2 regions of the Thioalkalivibrio sp. AKL8 genome follow, and region 1 is predicted to be linked to the other one. Evidence: predicted binding sites of a transcription regulator. Region 1 holds the regulator's gene; the other holds the start of a gene.
What was found. Region 1 encodes sigma-54, which starts transcription at its own class of promoters, with help from an activator protein. Its sites were predicted from a motif close to TGGCANGNTNCNTGCTT; they were not measured.

Region 1 (4,179 bases):
TTCGGATGCCCTTTCCACCCTGAACCAGCCGGGCCTGTTCCAGCGCGGCACCGGTCTGCGCGTGGACTCGCGAGGGGATACCATAGAGTTGTTCCATGACGTGTACTCGCTCTACAGCGAGACGAGCGAGGAGGATCCCGCGCATGACCCCGAATCCCCATAGCCTTCGCCACCGTCCGGGCCAACCGGGTGCCCGCCTGGCGGCGCTCCTGCTGCTAGCCCTGCTGGCCACGCCCGCGCTCGCCCAGCAGGGCTCGGCGGGCCCGGCACTGCCGGTGGAGATCACTGCCGACCGCGCGGAGATGGACGAACGCCAGGGGCTGGGGACCTACACCGGCGACGTGATCGTAATCCGCGGCGACATGACCCTGGAGGCCGACAAGGTCTACGTGCGCACCCGCGATCGCCGCCCCTACGAAATGGAGGCCCACGGCGAGCCGGCACGCCTGGAATCACCCGATCCGGAAACCGGAGAGATGCGCATTGCCACCGCCCTGCGCATCGACTACCTGCTGAACGAGGACCGCATGATCCTCACCGACCAGGCCCATGTGATCACCACCAGCGAGGAGGCGCGCGGCAAGCGCATCACCTACGACCTGACGACCGACGTGATCGAGGCCGAACGCGGCGAAGGCGACAGCGAGCGCGTGCGCATCACCATCCAGCCGCGCGACGACGAATGAACGCCACCGCCCCCAGCCCATCCGCCACACCGGCACAAACCAACGACCGCCTGATCGGACGCGAGCTGACCAAGCGCTACGGCCAGCGCACGGTGCTGGACCAGGTGGACGTCGACCTCGCGCCCGGCGAGGTGGTCGGCCTGCTGGGCCCGAACGGGGCCGGCAAAACCACCTGCTTCTACAGCCTGGTCGGGCTGATCCGTCCCAATGCCGGGCGCATCACCCTGGGCGAGCGCGACATCACCCGCGCCCCCATCCACGTACGCGCGCGCGCCGGCCTCGGCTACCTGCCGCAGGAGGCCTCGATCTTTCGCCGCCTGAGCGTGTGGGACAACCTGCAGGCCGTGCTCGAGCTGCGCCCCGGGCTGGATCGCCACGAGCGCCGCCGCATTGGCGACGCCCTGATCGAGGAGTTTCAGCTCGAGACCGTGCGCCACAGCCCGGGCATCGCGCTGTCCGGTGGGGAGCGTCGCCGGGCCGAGATCGCCCGCGCCCTCGCCGGGGATCCGCAGTTCATCTGCCTGGACGAGCCCTTCGCCGGGGTGGATCCGATCTCGGTGGGCGACATCCAGGACGTGATTCGGCATCTCGCCCAGCGCGGCATCGGCGTACTGATCTCCGATCACAACGTGCGCGAGACCCTCGGCATCTGCCACAGGGCCTATATTCTGAGCGAGGGACGCCTGCTGGCCGCCGGTACACCGGACGAGCTGCTGGCCGATCCCCAGGTGCGCCGGGTCTATCTCGGCGAGAACTTCCGCCTGTGAAAGCGCCCCACATGCGGCCCGGTCGGTGCACAAACCACAAGGCAGGCTTTAAGATTCCACCAATGCCCACCCTCGCTCCGAATACGCGATGCTGAAACCCGGCCTGAATCTGCAGCTGGGTCAGACGCTGACCATGACCCCGCAACTGCAGCAGGCGATCCGCCTGTTGCAGCTGTCCACGCTCGAGCTCCAGGTGGAGATCCAGCAGGCGCTGGAGAGCAACCCCATGCTCGAACAGGTCGAGGACGAAGAGGCCGAGGCCGACACCGAGCGCCTGAACCAGGACGGCGAGCTGGTGGAAGGCGATCGCATGGAGGCCACCACCACCAGCGATGACGTGATCCCCGAGGAACTGACCACCGACAGCCGCTGGGACGACATCTACGAACCGGCCCCGACACCCAACAAGGGCGTGGATGACCGCGACCCGCTGGAAAACACCAGCGACGACGACGGCGAGGGCCTGCAGGATCACCTGCTGTGGCAGCTGCATCTGAGCCATCTGACACCGCGCGACCAGCGCATCGGGGCGGCCCTGATTGACGCCATCAGCCCCGACGGCTATCTCGAGGGTGACCTGGAAACCCTGGCCGAGACCATCAGCCGAGGCGAGGATGAAACCGTCGGCGTCGACGAGGTCGAGGCAGTGCTCCACTGGATTCAGCAGTGCGACCCGCTGGGGGTCGGCGCGCGCAACCTGCGGGAGTGCCTGGAGATCCAGCTACGCGAACTGGCCCCGGACGCCCCGGCCCGCGAGGCCGCACGGGCGATCCTGGAACACGGCATGGACAGCCTGGGCAAGCGCGACTACAAGGCCCTGCAGCGCCAGTCCGGCGTACGCGACCCGGACGAACTGGCCCGCGCACTGGATCTGATCCGCACCCTGAACCCGCGCCCCGGCGCACAGATCAGCTCCGCCACCTCGGAATACGTGGTCCCGGATGTCTACGTGCGCCACACCACCGAGGGCTGGCGCGTGGATCTAAACCCGGAGATCGCACCGCGCATCCGCATCAACGACCTCTACGCCGGCATGGTGCGCCAGGTCTCGGATGCCCGCGACAGCGCCTTTATGCGCGATCAGCTGCAGGAGGCACGCTGGTTCCTGAAGAGCCTGCACAGCCGCAACGACACCCTGCTGCGGGTCGCCGAGGCGATCGTCCACCGCCAGCAGGGCTTTCTCGAGCATGGCGACGTCGCGATGCAGCCATTGATCCTGCGCGACATTGCCGAGACCCTGGAGATGCACGAATCGACCATCTCGCGGGTTACCACGCAGAAATACATGCACACCCCGCGCGGGGTCTTCGAGTTCAAGTATTTCTTCTCCAGCCATGTCGGCACGAACGATGGCGGCGAGTGTTCCGCCACCGCCATCCGTGCCATGATTCGCGAATTGATTGGCGACGAACCCCCGAACAAGCCGCTCAGCGATGCCCGGCTCGCCCAGGTCCTGTCGGACCGGGGCATCAACGTAGCGCGCCGCACCGTGGCCAAGTACCGCGAGGCGATGCACATCCCTTCATCCAGCGAACGCCGGCAGATGGCCTCGATGCCCACCGGCAGCAAGTAACCAAGGAGTCCTGACCATGCAGATCAACCTGACCGGCCACCACGTGGACATCACCGACGCCCTGCGCGACTACGTCAACGAGAAATTCGCGAAGCTGGAGCGCCACTTCGACAAGGTCATCGACGTCCACGTCGTGCTGACCCACGAGAAGACCCGGAATCAGCACAACCAGGCCGAAGCGAATCTCCAGGTCAGCGGCAATCACATCCACGCCGAGGCCTCTCACGAGGACATGTATGCCGCAATCGACGCGCTGATCGACAAAGTCGACCGTCAGCTGATCAAGCACAAGGAAAAGGTCAAGGACCACCACCGCGCCGAAGGTGCCCAGCGCAACCGCGAGCAGGCCTCCTGATCCATGACGATTGCCGAGTTGATCACCTCCGAGCGCATTGGCCTGCAACCCGAGTGCTCCAGCCAGAAACGGGCCCTGGAGGCCCTGGCGGACCTCCTCGCCGGCGGAGGTGACGGCACGGGACCAGGAAGCAATGCGATCTTCGAGGCCCTGTCCGCACGCGAAAAACTCGGATCCACCGGTCTCGGCCATGGGGTTGCGATTCCCCATGGCCGCCTGGCCGATCTCGAGGCGCCGCGCGTGGCCGTGCTGCGCCTGGAAAAGGGCGTCGACTTCGACGCCATGGATCACGAGCCGGTCGATATCCTGATCGCACTGCTGGTCCCGGAGGCCGCCACCGGCGACCACCTCGACCTGCTGGCCCAACTCGCCCGCGGCCTGTCGCAGCCAGACACCATCGGAGCGCTGCGCCGGGCCGGGGATGCGACGGCCCTGGAACAGGAACTCGTGCGCCGCTTCAGCGAGGACTAAGCCCGTGGAACCCGCCTCCAGCCGCGATTCCGGCGCGCAGCGTCTGCCATGAACGAGGCGCTGGGAGAAGGCGGGATCGCCCGCGACATCAACGTGGAGAGCCTGATCCAGGCCATGGGAAACCGCCTGGATCTTCGCTTCGTGCACGGCGAACATGCAGCACCCGACCGCAAGCTGGTCGGCGACGACGGGGACGACCTGCCGCTGGCCGGCCATCTCAACCTGATCCGGCCCAACCGCATCCAGATCATCGGCGACTTCGAGGCCCGCTACATCTCCAGCCTCAGCGCCACCCAGTGCAACGACCTGATCCTGGAGATGGCCCGC
Region 2 (4,179 bases), on a different contig from region 1:
GGCGGGTCGCAGACCTTCGGGATCAATGTCTTCAAGGTCCGCGAGGTGATTCCGTCGCCACCGCTGCGTCAGATTCCCGGCTCCATGAGCGTGGTGCGCGGGGTGGCGTCGCTGCGTGGCGGTACCGTGCCGATCATTGACCTGGCGCGAGCGATGGGCCTGCGTGGCGCCGTCGGGGCGGTCGACAACGGGGAGCAGAAAGTGGTGGTCACCGAGTTCAATCGTTCGGTGCAGGGCTTCTGGGTGTCGGCGGTGGATCGCATCGTCAACGTGAACTGGCAGGATGTGAAATCGCCCCCGCGCGGAACCGGGCGCGAATCCTTCCTCGTGGCCGTCACGGAGATCGACAACAAGCTGGTCGAGATCATCGACGTCGAACGGGTGCTCTCCATCGTCAATCCGCTGCCCAGCGAGGTCTCGCCATCCATCCGCGAGAACGCCAGAGAGGCCAGCGGGCGCAAGGTCGTGATCGTCGATGACTCGGTGGTGGCGCGCAAGCAGATCGAGGGGGCGATCAAGGGCCTCGGTTTCGAATACGACGTCTTCAAGGATGGCCAGGAGGCACTGGATTTCCTTGAACAGAAGGCCGCGGAAGGGCCGGTGGGTGACCAGATCGAGATGGTGATCTCGGATATCGAGATGCCACGCATGGACGGCTACACCCTGACCGCGCGCATCCGGGACAACACCGCGCTGAAGGACCTGAAGGTGCTGCTGCACTCCTCGCTGAGCGGTGAGTTCAATACCGACATGGTCAAGCGCGCGGGCGCGGATGCCTTTCTCTCCAAGTTCAATCCCGATGAGCTGGCCAATGCCGTACTGGATCAGACCGGGCGCGAGAGTCAGCAGGCCGAATGACCGGTCGGGCGGAACCGCGTTGCCGCCCGGCAAGCCCGGAGCGGCGACGGGTGGCCGGAAGTCGGTGTGTATGGTGCCATGCGCGCGACGCCGTATACTCGATCCGATCTTCGGGATCACCCCGGTTTTCCGGCCAAGCGGCCCCGGTCAAGGATTCGTCATCAGGATGCCTAATCACGATGGACAGCGCTCAGGGATGACTCGGTGATCGATTCCCGCGACTACGAGGAGTTCTCCCGCTTCCTGCAGGACTGCTGCGGCTTGGTGTTGGGTGACAGCCGCCAGTACCTGGTTTCCAGTCGTCTGTCGCGGCTGCTCGACGAGTTCGACTTCAAGAGCGTCCCGGAACTGCTGCATGCGATGCGGCAGGCCCCGAATCCGCGCCTGCGCACCCGCGTGATCGATGCGATGACGACCAACGAGACGTCCTGGTTCCGCGATGGCTTTCCGTTCGAGATCCTGCGCCACGTGCTGCTGCCGGAACTGGCCGCGAAGGGAGGCAGCATCAAGGTCTGGTCCGCGGGCTGCTCCAGTGGGCAGGAGGCCTATACGATCTCGATGGTGGTCTCGGAATGGGAGGAGTCGCGGCCGGCCCGGAAGGTACCGGTCTCCATTCTGGGCACGGACCTGTCAGAGAAGATCCTGGACGATGCGCGGCGGGCCGTGTACGACGGCCTGAGCATCGTGCGCGGGCTCAGCGAGAGCCGGCGCGCGCGCTTCTTCGAGACCGTCGCGGATGGCCACAAGGTGATCCCGGATGTGCAGCGGCGCTGTCGCTTTCAGAAGCTCAACCTGATCGACAGCTATGCGGCGCTGGGCAAGTTCGACCTGGTGTTCTGCCGCAACGTGCTGATCTATTTCTCGGGCGACACCAAGCGACAGGTTCTTGACGCTATCGCCCGGCAGATGAATCCGGGCGGGTATCTGTTTCTTGGCGCTTCCGAGACCGCAGGGCCCTATACCCAGGCTTTCGAGACCGTACGAACCGAGTACGGCTCGGTACTTCGTCTGAAGTCCTGACGTAATCCAGCCCCGGGGCTGATTCCCGGGAACGCCCGTGCAATGCGGGCGGCGAGTCGTTCCATCCCTTCCCCTGGCTGCCCGCTGTGCCTGCGCCCCTGCGGCACGCCGCTCGAGAATGGCATAACGATTGCTTCAGTCCCCCTGCGAAGGGTCGCAATCGGTGCGCCCCGTTCTCCAAGCGAGGGTCCGCCACGGGCGGACAGGACGGAAGCGATGAGTCTCTCTCTCGACAAGGCGATGGGTATTTCTCCGCAGGCGGTGAATGTGCGGGCGCAGCGCATGGAGCTGCTGGCCTCCAACATCGCCAACGCGGATACCCCGAACTACAAGGCGCGGGATATCGATTTTCGTGCGGTGCTCGAATCCGCGGCCGGCGGCGGCAATAGCTTGCCCATGGCGCGCAGCCAGGCGGCGCATCTCGACCCCAACGCCGGCGCGATGAACGGGCAGGTCGAGGCGCTTTACCGCGTCCCCTCGCAGGCGTCGCTGGATGGCAACACGGTGGACCCGCAGATGGAGCGGGCCGCCTTTGCCGAGAACGCCGTTCAATACCAGAGCAGCCTGGAATTCCTCAATCGCCGGGTCTCCGGCATCCGCGAAGCCCTGCGGGGCGATCGTTAAGGAAACACTGATTAATGTACACACTCGCGTTGGTACCCCAGGTTTTCCGAGCCAAGGCGCGGTGCGCAGCCGGTAGTGGTTCTACCGGCAAGTGCCGCAACGCAGGATCGGGGGACCTGGGGTTCCAACCCCCGCAAGTCATAGAAAGTAGGGGGTCGGCCGCCCGTTGTTATCAAAAACGGGCGCGGGAACGGCGTTGCGGTTCCTTTGTGCAGAATGACTGCACGGCAGTCACCGCGCCTTATTCGCACGCAAAAGCGACTCGAGCGCGAGCGTGTACATCAATCAGTGTTTCCTTAACGCGGACCTGATCGGGAGATCGATGTCGTGAGCAACCTTTTCAGCCTGTTCAATACCTCCGCCTCGGCGCTGTCGGCGCAGTCGGTGCGCCTGAACACCGTGGCCTCGAACCTGGCCAACGCGAACACCGCCGCGACCAACCCCGACGAGGCCTATCGAGCCAAGCAGGTGCTGTTCCAGAGCGTGATGGACCAGGCCAACCCGAACGGTTCGTCGACCTCCGTGCGGGTGGCCGGCGTGACCGAGTCGCAGGCGGCGCCGCATGCGCATTACGAACCCCATCACCCGCAGGCCAACGAGGAGGGCTACATCTTCCGTCCGGCCATCAGCGTGGTGGAGGAGATGGCCAACATGATGTCCGCCTCGCGCAATTACGAAGCCAACGTGGAGGTGATGGAGACCTCGCGTCAGCTGCTCCAGCGCACATTGCAGATCGGTCAAGGCTAGGGAGCCATCGATGACACAGATATCCCCCGAATTGCTGGATCGCCTGGGCCTCTCGCGCCCCGAGCAGAAACAGGACAAGGACATGGACCGCCTGGGCCAGTCCGACTTCCTCAAGCTGATGACGACCCAGCTGGAGAATCAGGACCCGATGGAGCCGATGGACAACGGCGACTTCCTGGGCCAGATGGCGCAGTTCTCGACCGTGACCGGCATCGAGGAACTGTCCAAGTCGTTCCAACAGCTGGCGCAGTCGCTGGGGCAGAACCAGACGCTGCAGGCGGCATCCCTGGTAGGCAAGGACGTGCTGGTTCCCGTCGAATTCGGCGAGCTGGGTCCGGACGGCATGGTCAAGGGTGCGGTGGACCTGGATCGCTCCACGGAGGAGCTGCAGATCGACGTGTACAGCCCGAACGGCGAGCGCATCCGCCGCATGAACCTGGGGGCCGCCGGCAGCGGCCTGCAGGAGTTCAGCTGGAACGGCATGCGCGACGACGGGACCTTCGCACCCCCGGGCGTCTACGAGTTCAAGGCCACGGCCCGCTCCGGGACCCAGTCCGAGGCCGTGGATACCTTCCTGGATGCCCGCGTGGAGAGCGTCGCGGTGGGCAATGATTCCGGGCTGGCACTGACCGTGCAAGGCCTGGGCGAGATCAGCTTTTCGGATGTACGGCGGATTGGCGGCTAACGGCCGGCGCGCGTCGAACGAACCCTAACGGAGGAAACACCCCATGCCCTTCAATATCGGATTGAGCGGACTGAACGCGGCCCAGGCCGACCTGCAGACCACCGGCAATAACGTCTCGAACTCGGGGACCACCGGTTTCAAGCGCTCGCGGGCGGAATTCGGTGACGTGTTTGCCCAGAGCTTCGGTGGCATCAGTCAGACGGCGATCGGCTCCGGCACGCGCCTGCAGGCGGTGACCCAGCAGT

Region 2: the regulator sigma-54 is predicted to act here: its motif matches at 1,998-2,014, upstream of flgB (flagellar basal body rod protein FlgB).

Annotation. Positions count from the first base shown of each region.
Region 1 is NZ_AQYF01000007.1:81,337-85,515, forward strand. Features, by position in the region: gene lptC (LPS export ABC transporter periplasmic protein LptC) at 1-163, shown strand, start outside; gene lptA (lipopolysaccharide transport periplasmic protein LptA) at 144-686, shown strand; gene lptB (LPS export ABC transporter ATP-binding protein) at 683-1,453, shown strand; gene G335_RS0106090 (RNA polymerase factor sigma-54) at 1,542-3,026, shown strand; gene hpf (ribosome hibernation-promoting factor, HPF/YfiA family) at 3,043-3,381, shown strand; gene G335_RS0106100 (PTS sugar transporter subunit IIA) at 3,385-3,852, shown strand; gene hprK (HPr(Ser) kinase/phosphatase) at 3,901-4,179, shown strand, end outside.
Region 2 is NZ_AQYF01000009.1:116,797-120,975, forward strand. Features, by position in the region: gene G335_RS0109895 (chemotaxis protein CheV) at 1-858, shown strand, start outside; gene G335_RS0109900 (protein-glutamate O-methyltransferase CheR) at 1,063-1,878, shown strand; gene flgB (flagellar basal body rod protein FlgB) at 2,095-2,502, shown strand; gene flgC (flagellar basal body rod protein FlgC) at 2,830-3,249, shown strand; gene G335_RS0109915 (flagellar hook assembly protein FlgD) at 3,260-3,934, shown strand; gene flgE (flagellar hook protein FlgE) at 3,978-4,179, shown strand, end outside.